Regions from separate parts of the Streptomyces sp. NPDC059255 genome, predicted to be linked through region 1. Evidence: riboswitches for the same ligand, from Rfam matches in the RefSeq annotation. Region 1 holds a riboswitch; each other region holds the start of a gene.
What was found. A riboswitch is a leader RNA that binds a small molecule or an ion and turns the genes downstream of it on or off. The one in region 1 is predicted to bind cyclic di-AMP.

Region 1 (5,318 bases):
CGCACCTTGCCGGCCGCCGCGACCACGTCGAGCAGCTCGTCGTCGGAGGTCGCCAGCACGGCGAGTGCTTCTTCGCGGGTCGGCAGCTCGCGCCGCAGGCCCTTCTCCACCAGCGTGTTCAGCAGATCCATGGTGCCGATCCTGGCGCACGGGGCGCGTCCTGGCCACGGAGGAACCCCACAACACCGCCTGATCGAGGTGTGTGCATAGCCACACTAACAATGGGTTCGACGACGGTTAGGGTCTGTGAGCTGCCTACAAAAGGACGGGACCGATGGAGCAGGATCCTCTCGACCGGACCGGCCTCCCGCAGCCGGCCGATCCCTTCGACTGGACCGACGGCGAGGCGCGGCGCCGCGAGCGGGCCGGGCTGGTCCGGGCGCTCCGGCCGCGCCCGGCCGACTCGCCCCTGCTGGACCTGGCGAGCAACGACTACCTCGGGCTGGCCCGGCACCCCGCCGTGACCGGCGCCGCCGTGGCGGCAGCCCGCCGCTGGGGCGCGGGCGCCACGGGGTCCCGGCTGGTCACCGGCAGCACCGAACTCCACGCCGAACTCGAACGGGAGCTGGCCGGCTTCTGCGGTTTCGAGGCCGCGCTGGTCTTCTCGTCCGGGTACGCGGCCAACCTCGCCGCGCTCACCGCGCTCACCTCCCGTGACGGACTGCTCGTCTCCGACGCCGGCAACCACGCCTCGATCGTGGACGGCTGCCGGCTCTCCCGCGCCGAGACCGTCGTCGTACCGCACGCGGCCCCCGAGGCCGTCGCCAAGGCACTCGACGCTCACCCGGGGCGGCGCGCGCTGGTGGTGAGCGACGCGGTCTTCTCGGTGGACGGTGACGCCGCGCCGCTCGCCGGGCTGGCGGCGGTCTGCCACGGCCGGGGCGCGGCCCTGCTCGTCGACGACGCGCACGGGCTGGGCGTGCTCGGCACGGGCGGCCGGGGCGCCCTCGACGCGGCGGGGCTCGCGGGGGCCCCCGGGGTGGTGGCCACGCTCACCCTCTCCAAGTCCCTGGGCAGCCAGGGCGGCGCCGTCCTCGGCCCGGCCAGGGTGATCGACCATCTCGTCAACGCCGCGCGGACGTTCATCTTCGACACGGGACTGGCGCCCGCGGCCGCGGGCGCCGCCCTGGAGGGTCTGCGGCTGCTGCGTCGGGAGCCCGAACGCGCCGAGCGGGCCAGGGAGGTCGCCCGTACGCTGCACCGGCTGCTGACCGGGGCGGGGCTGACGGCCGGGCGCCCCGACGCCGCCGTGGTCTCCGTACAGGCGCCGTCGCCCGAGGCGGCCGTGGACTGGGCGGCCGGGTGCCGGGCGGCGGGGCTGGCCGTGGGCTGCTTCCGCCCGCCCTCGGTCCCGGACGGCATCTCCCGGATCAGGCTGACCGCCCGCGCCGACCTGACGGAGGAACAGATCGGCGCGGCGGTACGGACGATCGTCGCCCTCGCGCCCGGGACCGCGTCACCGCGCCCGGACGCGCGCTAGCGGACTTCGCCCTGCGATCCGGTCCGCCGTCCGTCCAGCGCGCGGACGAAGGACGTCCACGCGCCGGGCGAGAAGGCCAGCTGGGGCAGGGCGAGGTTCTTGGAGTCCCGTACGGCCAGCGCGCCCGCGTCGTTCCGGGCGCACTCCACGCAGTTGTTGGCGCCGACGCTGTGACTGCTGCGCCGCCAGCTCCGCGGGGGTGAAAGGGGTACGGGATGTGGGGTGGGGGGCTGTGCGAGGCAAGCGGACATGATGCTCCCTACGCGCCGTCACTGATCCCGGCGATGAGATCCGATGAATCCTCTGTCGAGAGGGCGTGCGCCCGCATCGCGTCGAAGGCGACGCGGTACGCCTCAAGGTCCTCTTTCCGCTCCAGATAGAGGCTATTCGTTAAATGGTCGAGAATGACTAAATCCAGATCGGTAATGTTCGGAAAAGAGAAGATGACGAAAGGCCCCGTCAACCCGGCATAGCCGCCGGCGGTGAACGGCAGCACCTGGAGACAAATCTGCGGAAGCCGGGCGAGCCGGGTGAGCCGCCGCAGCTGATCGCGCATCACCCCGGGGCCGCCCACCTCTCTCCGTAACACCGCCTCGTCGACCACGGCGTGCAGCCGCAGCGGACTCTCGTCGCGCGTCAGCACCTCCTGGCGGGTGAGCCGCACATCGACCAGGGAGTCCACCGTCCCGTCCGGCTTCCCCGTCAGCGCCGCCCTGGTCACGGCGCGGGCGTAGGACGAGGTCTGGAGCAGCCCGGGCACCACGGAGGTCTCCAGCGTGTGCGCGGTGCTCGCCTGGGACTCCAGGGCGATGAAGTCCCGGTACGTGGGTGGGATGACCGAGCTGTACGCCGTCCACCACCCCGTGCCGTCCGCCGTGCCCGCGAGGGCCCGCAGCAGCGAGCGCAGCCGCTGGTCCTCGATGCCCAGCGCGTCGAGGAGCGCCGCCAGATCCCCGTCCCGCACCCCGCTGACGCCGGTTTCGATCCTGCTCACTTTCGACTGGTGCCAGCCGAGCAGCCGCGCCGTCTGACCACTGGTGAGCCCCGCGCTACGGCGCAGCCTGCGCAATTCCTCGCCGAGCCGCTGCCGACGTACCACCGGAATATGCCGCATGGCCGAATCCCCTCTCCGCGTTCTTCTCCGTCACGCCGAACGGCGTCAAGGCGGAGAAGTTATCTTTCCGGCGCCCAAATACGGTCTCGCGTTGCAGAGTTCACCGCTTTGAGCGACAGATATATGCAGATCTCGGTGGATCGGAGGTGCGGATGGTGCGATCAGTGGCAGGCTGTCGCGCAGCACGGTCCGAGGCCGTCCGCGCAGTCATCAGCTGTGCCGGAGTCCGGTCCGGCGGGAAAGGGACAGCGTCGCCATGGCCGACCACCAGGAAGCATCCATCACCCTGCCGAGCGAGCCCGCCTCGGTGCCCACCGCCCGACGGTATGTGGCGGACCTCCTGACCGACTGGGGGCTGCCGGGTGAGGCGGCCACGGCGGACACGGTCCGGCTGATCGTCTCGGAGCTGGTGACCAACGCCGTGCAGCACACCTTCGGCCGGTCGCCCACGTTCACCGTGGAGGTACGGCTCGACCGCGAGGAACGGCTGCGCATCGGGGTGACCGACAGTCATCCGCGCTGGCCCCAGCGGCTGCCCGCGGCCGTGCAGCAGGACAACGGCCGCGGGATGGTCATCATCCGCTCGCTGACGGCCGAGGCCGGTGGGCGGCTGTCGGTCACCCCGACCGAGGAGGGCGGCAAGACGGTCTGGATCGCCCTGCCCTGGACGGTCCCGCTGTCGCCGGCCGCACCCGCTTCGTAGCGCCCCCGCCGAGGCGTGCCTCCGCGGCGCCGCGGGCGCGGAGCGGCCAGCGACCATGCTCACCTCACCCGGCCGTACAGGACGCTCCTGGACCAGATCCTCTCCAGCCGGACCAGCGAGCCTGTCTTCGGCGAGTGCCAGATCCTTCCGTTGCCCGCGTAGATCCCGACGTGGTACACGTACCGCCCGGAATGGAAGAACACCAGGTCGCCCTTGCGCCGCGAGGAGGACGAGATGTGCCGGGTCTGGTTGTACTGCGCCTGAGCCGTGCGGGCGAGCTGCTTGCCGGCTTTCTTGAACGAATAGAGCGTCAGCCCCGAGCAGTCGAAGCGGTGCGGCCCCGTGGCGCCGTACATGTACGGGGACCCCTTCTTCGACTCCGCGATCTTCAGAGCCCTGACACTGAGCGTGGCGGCCTCGGCTTCTGACGCCGCGCCAGGTGCCAGCATCGTGCCGGCGACCGTGGCGAGCGTGAGGGCCGATACGGCCCCCGCCCGGGACAGCAGAGACGGGACATGTGTCTGCGCGGTCATGCGCAACCCTTCGTCAGCCGCCTGTGAAGGATGACCTGTCGGGTTCGGGCTGGCGAAGTTGCCCGGCCGCGTGAACGGCTTCACCCCGAGGAACGACCACGACGGGCGTCGTCCCGTACTGCCTGGGTCCTCCACTCCTGCCGATCCACTCCTGTCGACCCGTCATCCGGAACGGCGGCAGGACTCGGCGTCCGCCCGGACCGCCTCGCCAGGGCTGGCGGGGGCTTGTCGTCCCAGGGATCTTGACCCAGAAACCTCTCGAATTCCCTGCTGAAACGACGATATGTGAAGTTAGTCACCCTTGGCCCATGTGGGTGGCGACGGGTGATTCCGTCGCCGGGTCGCGCGCGGCGATGAGGGCTGTACCTGCGGCGTAACGATCACGTGCGCCGACGCCCCGGCCGGATCGCGCAACTCGCCTCGCCGATTCCGTCCGGTCAGTTCATACGCCGAATGTGCGAGTTCTTCTCGTATGGACGCGGCCATACGGGAACGGCGCGCACCCTCAAGTCGGCTGTTCGGGCGGGAGGGTGACCCGACCGGTCCGCCGCTCCCCGTCGAGCGTCCGCAACGCCCTCGCCAGCGTGGTCGCGTACAGCTCCCGCTCGCCCCGCTGGTGCATGACCGTCAGGGCGTCCCGCAGTCCGGTCACTTGGGCGGGCAGGGCCTGCGCGGCGCGCAGCGCGGCGTAGGTGTCCGTGCCGCGCGCGGGGTTGATCCGGCCCAACAGGTCCACGATCCGCAGATAGTGGTCGACGACCTCGCACTCGGCCCGGGTGAGGGCGGGCAGCGGCGGCAGTTCGGGTGGCAGCACCGGCCCTCACCGCCCGCCGGTGGAGGTCGTGCGGTTCTGGACGACGTGGTCGATCAGCCCGTACGACCGGGCCCCGGGCGCGTCGAGGATCGTGTCCCGGTCGATGTCGGCGGCGATCCGTTCCGTACTCCGGCCGGTGTGGCGCGCCAGTGTCCCGGTGACCAGGCTCCGCAGCCGCAGCAACTCCTCCGCGTGGATCAGCAGATCGGAGGGCTGCCCGTGCAGCGGCTCCTCGACGGCGGGCTGCTGGAGGACGATCCGGGCGCCGGGCAGCGCCATCCGCTTGCCGGGAGCCCCGGCCGCCACGAGTACGGCGGCGGTCGAGGCGGCCTGGCCGAGACAGACCGTCTCCACGTCGCAGGTGATGATCTGCATCGTGTCGTAGATCGCCGACATGGCGCTGATCGGACCGCCCGGCGAGTTGACGTAGAGGCTGATGTCCCGGTCGGGGGCGGCGTACTCGAGGTGGATGAGCTGCGCGATCACATCGTTCGCGGCGGTGTCGTCGACGGCGGTCCCCAGGAAGACGATCCGGTCCTCCAGGAGCCGGGAGTACGGATCGAGGGTGCGGCTTCCGTAACTCGTCCGCTCGGTGAACTCGGGCAGGACGTAGCGGGCCGAAGGGCGCTGCATGGCGTACCTCTCCTCAGGGGCGGGTAGCGGGGTCCGCGCGG
Region 2 (5,318 bases), on a different contig from region 1:
GGCGTGGTGCTGCCGCTGCTCGCGGGCAGCGGGGTGCCGCCCGAGGTCATGGTGCTGGCCGTCTCCTGCGGCTCGATCGCCTTCTCGCACGTCAACGACCCGGGTTTCTGGATGTTCAAGGAGTACTTCAACCTGTCGGTCATCGAGGCGATCAAGGCGCGCACCACCTATACGACCGTGCTCTCCGTCCTCGGACTCGGTGGTGTGCTCCTCCTGGAACGTGTCCTGGAGATCCTCAACATCTGACATCTGACATCTGCTTTCTGCCCTCTGCCGCCTGCCCCCCCCGCGTTCTCGGAACCGCCCCGCACCATCAGGATCCTGGAAGGACTCGCCTCATGAGCCAGCCCGTCGTCACCGGCTTCTCCGTGTATCCGGTGGCAGGCCGTGACTCCATGGCACTCAACCTCTCCGGCGCACACGCCCCGTACTTCACCCGCAACGTCCTGGTCGTCCAGGACTCCGAGGGCCGGACCGGCGTGGGCGAGGTGCCGGGTGGCGAGCGCATCACCCGTACGCTGCGCGAGGCCCAACCTCTCGTCGTCGGAAGCCGGTTGGGCGACCACAAGCGGGTGCTGCGGGCCCTGGGGGAGCGGTTCGGCGGCCGTGACGCGGGTGGGCGCGGGGAGCAGACCTTCGACCTGCGCACCACGGTGCACGCCGTGACGGCCGTCGAATCGGCGCTCCTCGACCTGCTGGGCCAGCACCTGGAGGTGCCGGTGGCCGCGCTGCTCGGGGACGGCAAACAGCGTGACGCGGTACGGGTCCTCGGCTACCTCTTCTACGTCGGCGACCCCGGCAGGACCGACCTGGAGTACGTCCGGGAACCCGGCGCGGACGTCGAGTGGTACCGCGTCCGGCGCGAGGAGGCGCTGACCCCGGAGTCGATCGTCCGGCAGGCGGAGGCGACGTACGAGCGGTACGGCTTCCGGGACTTCAAGCTCAAGGGCGGTGTCCTGCCGGGGGCGGAGGAGGTCAAGGCCGTACGCGCGCTGAAGGAACGCTTCCCCGGGGCGCGGATCACCCTCGACCCCAACGGCGCCTGGTCGCTGCGGGAAGCGGTCGAACTGTGCCGGCCCCTGGTCGGCACGCTCGCGTACGCCGAGGACCCGTGCGGAGCGGAGGACGGCTTCTCGGGCCGGGAGATCCTGGCGGAGTTCCGCCGGGCCACCGGCCTGCCCACCGCGACCAACATGGTCGCGACGGACTGGCGCCAGCTCACCCACGCGATGGCGCTGCAGTCGGTCTCCATCCCGCTCGCCGACCCGCACTTCTGGACCATGCAGGGGTCGGTGCGGGTGGCCCAGCTCTGCCATGCGACGGGGCTGACGTGGGGCTGCCACTCCAACAACCACTTCGACATCTCGCTGGCGATGATGGCCCACTGCGGGGCCGCCGCCCCCGGGGAGTACAACGCCCTGGACACCCACTGGATCTGGCAGGAGGGCCTGGAGCGGCTGACCGTGGAGCCCCCGCGCATCGTCGCCGGCGAGGTCGCCGTCGACGACACCCCGGGGCTCGGCGTCGAACTCGACATGGACCGGCTTCTCGCCGCCCATGAGCTGTACGTGGAGAAGAACCTCTCCGGCCGGGACGACGCCGCCGGGATGCGTTTTCTGGTACGGGACTGGGAGTTCGACAGCAAGCGTCCCTGCTTGGTGAGATGAGACATTGCCGCACTCATGTCCCGCCTATTGCGACGGCGGAACGAGGATGCGGTACGAAGGCACGCCATGGCGTGCCATGGCGCGACAGGCCGTCAGAAGAATGAATCGTCCGGTGAATTCGAAGGGGTTCCGGTTCAATTCCCGCCGGGTGTTCCCAGTTGTCGGAGAGTCGGGTGGGAGGGCGATGGATCCTCTCGCCCGCCGGAGACCGATAAGGGCGTTTTGTCGGTATTTACCGTTAAGTGAAGTTAGGTGGCGTTAGGGGCACTTGTAGCCTCTGACGCCTTTTGCCTGTCCGATTATTCCGTTACGTTCGTGACCTGTGTCACCTCTGCCTCGGCGGGCGGGCGGAGCGAGGTGGACGCTTTCTCTCCCAGGAGAGGAAAGTTGAGTTCCCGGGACGCCTCCGAAAGGGTGATTGACCCGAAAATTCGGAACTTGTGCCGTCCTGATATCTCGCTTACGTTCTCGTCCATCCGGATGGAACGCCCAATCCTGCCGCTGTCCGGAGACCCACACACCTATCCGTCACAAGGCAGGAGCGGGGGACCCAGGTAAGTCGCCGGTCCGGATTTCCGGAACGGCTCGGGGTGAAGCCGTACGCACCGCCGTACGGCCGGGCATCTCCAGCCCGAACCCGACAGCTCACCTCGCAGGCGACGGAGAGGAATTCGTCGTGCCCAGAAACGCCAAGCACCGCCGTCCCAGAACCGGCTCGATCGCCCGTCGCCTCGTCGCGGTCGGCACCGGGGGCGCCGCTCTCGCGATTCCGCTGGTCACCGCGGCCACCGCCCAGGCGGCGCCCGCGACGGTGGAACACGTCCGTGCGGCCAAGGCCGCGGAGGCTCCCGCCGCCACGCCGAAGACCACCGCCACGACCTATGTCGTGGTCGAGGGCGACTCCCTGTCGAAGATCGCACAGGCCCACTCCGTCAGCGGCGGCTGGCAGAAGCTCTACGAGGACAACCGGAGCGCCGTCGGCGCCAACCCGTCGCTCGTGCACCCCGGCCTCAAGCTGACCGTCAACGGGAAGAAGGCCGCCGCCCCGGCGACCACCGCCGCGGAGACGAGTACGGAGTCCGCCGGGAGCGGCTCGGTCGAGCCGGCCGTCGCGAAGACGTACACCGACAACCTGGACGGCTGGATCCGCGAGGCGCTGGACGTCATGGCCCAGCACGGGATCCCCGGCAGCTACGAGGGCATCCACCGCAACATCATGCGTGAGTCCTCGGGCAACCCGAACGCCATCAACAACTGGGACATCAACGCCCAGAACGGCGTTCCGTCCAAGGGGCTGCTCCAGGTCATCGCCCCGACGTTCCAGGCGTACCACGTGCCCGGTACGGCGATGGACGCCTACGACCCGGTCGCCAACATCACGGCCGCGTGCAACTACGCCGCCGACCGGTACGGCTCGATCGACAACGTGAACGGTCCCTACTAGACCGGACCCGCGTCGCCCGACGGGTGACGAACGCACCGGGCCCCGGCCCCGCCGTCTCAGGACGACGGGGACGGGGCCCGTTCGCGTACCCGTCACACGCGTCTACGTGTCACACGCGTCTACGTGTCACACGTGTCCTACGTGTCACACGTGTCGTACGCGTCACGAACGCCGCGCGCGTAGCTCCCGTACCCCCGCCACCGCCAGCACGAGCGCCGTCGCGCCCAGGGACCAGAGGAGCTGCGGGCGGGCCGCGTCGTCGAGCAGCATCAGCACGAACACCGCCGCCATCGCGGCGAGCGTCACCCACGTCAGGCCGGGGAACAGCCACATCCGCAGGACCAGGCGCTCCGGCGCCTCCCGCTCGACGCGCGGGCGCAGCCGCAGCTGCGAGACGGCGATCATCGCCCAGACGAAGAGCAGCACCGCGCCGACCGCGTTGAGCATGTACAGGAAGACCGAGTCGGGCCACTTCAGATTGAGCAGGACGGAGACGAACCCGAACGCCACCGACGCCAGCACCGCCCGCCGGGGCACGCCCGACCCGCTCACCTTCAGCAGGGCCTTCGGCGCCTCGCCCCGCTCGGCCAGGGAGAAGACCATCCGGGAGGAGCCGTACAGGTTGGCGTTGAGCGCCGAGAGCAGCGCCACGAACACCACGATGTTCATGATCTGCCCGGCCGACGGGATACCGATCGCGTCGAGGACCGTGACGTACGGGCTGAGCCCCGCCTTCTGTGCCGTCCAGGGCAGCACGGCCACGATGACCGCCATCGAGCCGACGTAGAAGAACAGGATCCGGTAGACCGCGCTGCGCACCGCGCGGGCCACCGAGCGCACCGGGTCGTCGGACTCGGCCGCCGCGATCGTGACGACCTCCAGACCGCCGAAGGCGAAGATCACGGCGAGCACCCCGGAGGTCACACCCTGCCAGCCGTTGGGGAGGAAGCCGCCCTGCCCGGTGAGGTTGGCGAGACCGGCCGGGCGGGTGTCGGGCAGGACACCGAGGACCGCGAGGAGCCCGAGGACCAGGAACGCGACGATCGCGAAGACCTTCAGGGCCGCGAAGTAGAACTCGAACTCGCCGAAGTTCTTCACGGCGGCGAGGTTCGCACCGGTGAAGACGACCATGAAGACCAGGACCCACGCCCACTGCGGTACGGAGGGCAGCCAGCCGTTCGCGATCTGCGCCGCCCCCGTCGCCTCCACGGCGAGCACGACGACGAGCAGGAACCAGTACAGCCAGCCGACGCTGAAACCCGCCCACCGGCCGAGCGCGCGCTCGGCGTGCACGGAGAACGAGCCCGACGCGGGCATGGCCGTCGACATCTCGCCCAGCATCCGCATCACGCACATCGCGAGCGCGCCCGCGATCAGGTACGAGACGACGATCCCGGGTCCGGCCAGCGCGATCCCCGCGCCGGAACCGACGAAGAGCCCGGCGCCGATGACGCCCCCGAGCCCGAGCATGGTGAGATGGCGCTGCTTGAGCCCGCCGGCCAGCGGTTCGGCGGATTCGGCGGCGGGTGTGGCGGTGGGGCGGGAGGTGAGTCGGTCGTGCATGGGGAGGGCTCAGACTGCTTTCGGGGCCGGTGAGGGGACGCGGTGGTGCGGTCCTCGCAGTCTCCCCGGACGCCCCCCGTCCAGGCAAAACGTTTCCGGACGCGACGACCGGCGCGCCCGCCCCTGGCTCCCGTCCGCCACCGGGTGCGGCGGCGGACGGGGCCGCACGGAGCTGGAAAGGGCCGCCCGGGCCGGCGCGCCGGCCCGGGCCTACGCGTCGAGCGGTGGCCGGTGGGTCGGGGAGCCGGCGATGCTGCCGCCGGTCCGGGTGACCGAGGCGTCGAACTCGGTGATCGTGAGCTGGAAGCCGACCGGGCGGCGGGCGGCGATCGGCTCCAGGTGCTTCTCCGCCGCCGCGAAGAGCTCGTCCGCTATCCGGCTCCTGAGCTCCTCGGGGCGGCCGGGCGCGATCGTCAGCCTGATCTGCACATGGCCGTTGGCGGGCCCGCTCCCCGGACGGTCGCCGACCCGGGCAGCGGTCGCCGGCATGGCGAGCGTGCGGGTGCCCCAGCGGGGGAAGACGCCCAGGCCGAGCGCGGTCTCGTGCAGGACGTCGAGGAGCGTCTCGACGTCCAGGTCCTCGGCCAGGTTCGGGGTGTACTCGACGATGATGTGCGGCACCTTCGGATCTCGCTTTCGTGTGG
Region 3 (5,318 bases), on a different contig from region 1:
GCGGCGGCCAGCCTGGGTGGAGCGCGGTGCCGTCCGCAGCCGTCGGCGGAACGGGCAGGAGACGACTGGTGGGGAAGCTCAGGAGAATCCGGGAACGCCTCGGCGGCAGAAGCAGACAGGACGCCGACGGCGCCGGGATTCTGGGCGCCGACGCCGCGGGTTTCTGGGCGACCGGCACGTACGGGCGCGACCATCGCAGGGACCCCGCCCGCGACCTGGGCCGGGTGGCGGACCGGGCGCCGTACGGACCGGCCGGACCGTACGCGCGGCGCCTGGCCGGTCGGCGGCTCGTCCGGCTCCTGCCCGCCCTGGTGATCATCGGCGGGGTGGTGCTCGACCTGGTGACCCCGGCCCGCGTGACCGCGGCGCCGTTCTTCGCCGCCGCCCCGCTGATCGCCGCCCCGTTCTTCCCGCTGCTCGGCGTCCTGCTGGTGGCCGTGGCCTCGCTCGCCGCCGAGGTGGCGCTCCGTATCCATACGGACACGCTCACGACGGTGGTGTCGGTCAGCGAACTGCTGACGGTGCTGGTCGTCTCCGCCCTCGCGCTCTACATCAACGGCGTCGTCAGACGCAGCGGCGAACGGCTCGCCTCCGCCCGCGTCATCGCCGAGACCGCCCAGCGCGCCGTGCTGCCCAGACCCGCCGAGCGGATCGGCGGGCTGCGGATCGCGGCGCGGTACGAGGCGGCGCAGGAGGGCGCGTTCATCGGCGGCGACCTGTTCGCCGTGCAGGACACGCCGTACGGGGTACGGCTGGTCGTCGGCGACGTACGGGGGAAGGGGCTGGAGGCGGTCGAGGCGGTCGCCGTCATCATCGGGTCGTTCCGGGAGGCGGCGGAGCAGGAGAGCTCGCTGGAGGGCGTCGCGCAGCGGCTGGAGCGCTCGCTCCTGCGGGAGGGGACGGGGCGGGACGGGCTCGATGTCTTCGAAGGGTTCACCACGGCCGTACTGGCGGAGATCCCGCACGGCGAGGGCATCGTACGGCTCGTCAACCGGGGCCATCCCGAGCCGCTGATCTGTCACGGCGGTGCCGTACGGATGCTGAGGGCGCAGGACCCCGCGCTGCCGCTCGGCATGAGCGAGCTGGGCGCGTGGCCCGACCGGGCCGAGCAGTCCGCGTACCCCGACGGCGCGACGCTGCTCTTCTACACGGACGGGCTCACCGAGGCGCGCGACGCGCACGGGATCTTCTACGTCCCGTGCGAGCGGCTCGACGGGCGGATCTTCCAGGGGCCCGACGAAATGCTCCAGGCGCTGATCGACGACGTACGGCGGCACACGGGCGGCGGAAGCCAGGACGACATGGCGCTGCTGGCGATCAGCCGGCCCTCGGAGGGCGAGCCGGAGCGGCGTCGGACGATGCCGATCGTGCCCTGAGCGCGCGGCATCACTCATGGTGACCGGCGGGTATCCCTCCGCATAACGTTTGACATACCGTCAAGTATGCAGGGCGGACCAATGTGCCCCGAGCGCCGATCAACTCGCCCGGATGCGCGCTCTTGTGTCCCGTTACGTCCGTTGCGAAGTCGTTAACGATCATCGGGAACAGCTTGGAATAAGGCCCTGGTCTCTATTAACGTTCGATAACGCAGCGCGGTTGTCCCAGCCGTCGCCAGAGATGGCACCGTGCGCGTGCGCCGAATCCCGCGAGGGAACCGGGGAACCACCAATTGGGGTGAATCGGGAGTTACTTGCCGCTTCGTGCGGCAGGGGACACCCGTAGGAGACCTTCCTGCTCCGAACCCGTCAGCTAACCCGGTAGGCGAGAAGGAAGGAAAGGAGCACGCCTCAGTGGCGTCCAACAAGCCTGCCCCCACGGCCACCTTCGAAACCCACTCCTTCGGCAGCGGCAGTGAGAACGAGGCGCCCGGGACCTGGGGGGAGTGGAATCCCACCGAGGAGTCCATCCGCCCCGTACGCGGCAGGCACCGCGTCGCCAAGCAGCGCAACGGGCTCGCCCGCAGCTCCACGGTCCTGGGTGTCGGCGTCATCGCCGCCGTCGGCGCGGGCGGCATCGCCACCGCGCAGGACAAGCCCGCGGTCTCCATATCCCTGCCCGACGCCATCGCGGACAACCTTCCCGACGCCAAGTCCCTGCCGGGGATGGGCTCCCTGGGGTCGGACGACGCGGACTCCGCGTCGGACGTGCTGGCCCGCGCGCCCCTGAGCACCGCCGGCCTGACCGCCGCGGACGCCGAGCAGGGCACCACCGACGCCGGCGAGGCGCTGCGCGCCCGCATCCTCCAGCAGGCCGAGCGGCAGCAGGCGAAGGCCGACGCGACGCAGCAGGCGGCGGAGGAGGACGCGGCCGCCGAGAAGGCCGCGAGCCAGGCCAAGGCGCGGCAGAACGACGCGGAGAAGAAGATCGAGGCGGCCAAGAAGAAGGCCGAGGCGGAGGCCAAGGCCAAGGCCGAGCAGGAGCGTCTCGCCAAGCTGGCGGCCAGCTTCTCCCTCCCCACCTCCTCGTACACCCTCACCTCCTCCTTCGGCCAGTCCGGCTCCCTCTGGTCCTCCGGCTACCACACCGGCCTGGACTTCGCGGCGCCGACGGGCACCCCCGTCAAGGCCGTGCACAGCGGCACCGTCAAGTCGGCCGGCTGGTCGGGTTCGTACGGCTACCGCACGGTCCTGGAGCTGGAGGACGGCACGGAGGTCTGGTACGCGCACCAGTCCTCGCTCTCGGTCAGCGCCGGGCAGAAGGTCTCCACCGGCGAGGTCATCGGCCGCGTCGGCGCGACCGGCAACGTCACCGGGCCCCACCTCCACCTGGAGGTCCACACGGCGGGCGGCACGGGCATCGACCCGATGGCGTGGCTGAACGGCAAGGGCATCAACCCCTGAGGCCGACGCCCCGGTCCTGAGGCCGGCCTCCCGGTCCTGAGGGTCTGGTCCTGAGGGAAGCAGGAGCACGCAGAGCGCCCCGAAACGGAATAAGGCGCTCTGCGGCGGGGTTGAAGTGACGCATGACGACTTTGCGCACACTCGGTTCCTCCGACCTCAAGGTCTTCCCGCTCGCCCTCGGCGGCAACGTCTTCGGCTGGACCGCGGACCGTACGGAGTCCTTCGCCGTCCTCGACGCGTACACCGCCGCGGGCGGCAATTTCGTGGACACCGCGGACGTCTACACGGCCTGGGTGGACGGCCATTCCGGTGGTGAGTCCGAGACCGTCCTCGGCGAGTGGTTCGCCGCGCGCGGCAACCGCTCCGACGTGCTCCTCGCGACGAAGGTGGGCGCGCACCCGGAGTTCAAGGGGCTGAAGGCGGCCACCATCAAGGCCGGGGCCGAGGAGTCGCTGCGGCGGCTCCGTACCGACTACATCGACCTGTACTACACGCACTTCGACGACCCGGACGTCCCGGTCGAGGAGATCGTCACCGCCCTCGACCAGCTCGTCACGGAGGGCAAGGTGCGTGCCGTCGCCGCCTCCAACATCAGCGCGGAGCGGCTGGACGCCTCGATCGCCTTCGCGGAGCGCGAGGGGCTGGCCCGGTACGTCGCGCTTCAGCCGCACTACAACCTGGTCTCGCGCGACACGTACGAGGGCCCCCTGCGGGACGCCGCGGTCCGCCACGGCCTCTCCGTCGTGCCGTACTTCGCCCTCGCCTCCGGCTTCCTCACCGGTAAGTACCGCCCCGGCACCCAGGTGGAGAGCGCGCGGGCCGGCAGCGCGGGCAAGTACCTGGAGTCCGAGCGGGGCGTCAAGGTGCTCGCCGCGCTGGACCGGATCGCCGCGGCGCGCGGCGCCGAGGTCGCCACCGTCGCGCTCGCCTGGCTGGCGGCGCAGCCGACCGTCATCGCGCCCCTCGCCTCCGCGCGCACGGTCGAGCAGCTTCCGACGCTGCTCGCGGGCGCCGAGCTGGAGCTGACGGCGGAGGAGCTGGCGGAGCTGACCGCCGCCTCCGCCTGACGGAGGTCACACCCGGACAGGTGTCAGTACTGGCGGTACGGGTTGTAGCCGTCGTAGTCGATGTACGGCGGCGGCACCCGTACCCGGCCGGTGGCCCGCGCCGCGTAGGTCAGCGCGGGCCCGGCTATCTCCTTGCGCTCCCACAGGTGGTGCAGCAACTCCTGCTCGCGCTCCACGAAGTCCGGGCCGACCGGGTCCCGCCCGGCCCGGTGGCGCAGAAACGCCAGGGACGTCGCGAACGCCTCGTACTCCGCGACCGTCCGCGCCGCCGCGGGCCCGTGGTGACGCCCCGCGAACCCCCGCGCCATGGAGCGCGCCCGCATCGAGGAGAGCGCGGGGGGCGCGGCCGCGGCCAGCCACCCCGCGGCGGCGTACGCGGGCAGCTCGGCCGCGAGCGTGCGCAGCTCGCGCTGCCGGCTCCAGATCACCAGCCAGGTCAGCAGCCCGAAGACCGGGACCATGAAGGCCCCGTACACGGCGTAGAAGCCGAAGGGGCCGAAGAGCGACCCCGAGCCGTTCCACAGGGCGTGCATGCCCATCGCGAGGAACAGCCCGAGCAGCGGAAAAGCCACGCGGCGGATCTTCTGCCGCCGGGCCGCCATCGCCGCCAGGCCGAAGCCGATGCCCGCCGCCGCGGTGAAGAGCGGATGCGCGAACGGCGACATCACGACCCGTACGAAGAAGGTGGCCGCCGTGACCGAGTTCAGCCCGGAGTACCCCTGGCTCTGGTCCTCGCCGAACGCGTTGCCCAGATAGAGGATGTTCTCCGTGAACGCGAAGCCGGTGGCGCTGAATCCCGCGATCACGACGCCGTCGACCAGCCCCGTGAAGCTGCGTCTGCGGAAGAGGAAGATCAGCAGGATCGCCGTCGCCTTCGCGCTCTCCTCGACGACCGGCGCTATCACCGTGGCGCCCAGCGACTCCGCGCCCGCCGGATCCGCGGTGGCGGTGGCGATCCACTCCGTCGCGAAGGAGTTCGCGATGATCGCGACGAGCGCCGCCGCGAAGGCGCCCCAGGCGAAGGCGAACAGCAGATTCCGCCACGGCCCCGGCTCGACCCGGTCCAGCCAGCGGAAGGCGGCCGCCAGCAGCGGTACGGGCAGGACGGCGAGCCCGAGGCCCACCAGGAAGCCCTGCGGCCCGGTCTGCTCCCGGACGAGCGCGAGGATCACCAGCGCGCAGAGCGCCAGTACCGTGATCACCGCCCAGGCCCTGACCGCCCTCCTGCGCCAGAACGCGCGCGTCGGCCGGTAACGCCTGCGGGCAGGCTCGGGCACGGCGCTCCACAGGTCGCCGCGCAGCTCCTGCTGCTCGTAGACGGGGATGGCCGGCTCCGGATCGGGGCGCTCGGAGTCGAGGCGCGGCGGACCGGGGCTCCGCTGGAACGGTTCTGACACCTGATGACCCTAAC

Region 2: linked by a shared signal. The riboswitch ahead of ACFXKG_RS22535 (transglycosylase SLT domain-containing protein) and the one ahead of ACFXKG_RS17400 (C40 family peptidase) in region 1 are both predicted to bind cyclic di-AMP.
Region 3: linked by a shared signal. The riboswitch ahead of ACFXKG_RS07190 (M23 family metallopeptidase) and the one ahead of ACFXKG_RS17400 (C40 family peptidase) in region 1 are both predicted to bind cyclic di-AMP.

The regions. Positions count from the first base shown of each region.
Region 1 is NZ_JBHYZP010000013.1:70,587-75,904, forward strand. It holds gene bioB (biotin synthase BioB) at 1-131, opposite strand, end outside; gene ACFXKG_RS17380 (8-amino-7-oxononanoate synthase) at 275-1,480, shown strand; gene ACFXKG_RS17385 (DUF397 domain-containing protein) at 1,477-1,731, opposite strand; gene ACFXKG_RS17390 (helix-turn-helix domain-containing protein) at 1,740-2,594, opposite strand; gene ACFXKG_RS17395 (ATP-binding protein) at 2,851-3,297, shown strand; gene ACFXKG_RS17400 (C40 family peptidase) at 3,357-3,830, opposite strand; cyclic di-AMP (ydaO/yuaA leader) riboswitch at 3,834-4,030, opposite strand; gene ACFXKG_RS17405 (hypothetical protein) at 4,336-4,644, opposite strand; gene ACFXKG_RS17410 (ATP-dependent Clp protease proteolytic subunit) at 4,651-5,277, opposite strand.
Region 2 is NZ_JBHYZP010000019.1:99,899-105,216, forward strand. It holds gene ACFXKG_RS22525 (gluconate:H+ symporter) at 1-246, shown strand, start outside; gene ACFXKG_RS22530 (enolase C-terminal domain-like protein) at 339-1,667, shown strand; cyclic di-AMP (ydaO/yuaA leader) riboswitch at 2,176-2,339, shown strand; gene ACFXKG_RS22535 (transglycosylase SLT domain-containing protein) at 2,344-3,111, shown strand; gene ACFXKG_RS22540 (amino acid permease) at 3,274-4,674, opposite strand; gene ACFXKG_RS22545 (hypothetical protein) at 4,885-5,295, opposite strand.
Region 3 is NZ_JBHYZP010000003.1:332,282-337,599, forward strand. It holds gene ACFXKG_RS07185 (PP2C family protein-serine/threonine phosphatase) at 216-1,376, shown strand; cyclic di-AMP (ydaO/yuaA leader) riboswitch at 1,625-1,779, shown strand; gene ACFXKG_RS07190 (M23 family metallopeptidase) at 1,791-2,840, shown strand; gene ACFXKG_RS07195 (aldo/keto reductase) at 2,963-3,907, shown strand; gene ACFXKG_RS07200 (PrsW family intramembrane metalloprotease) at 3,931-5,208, opposite strand.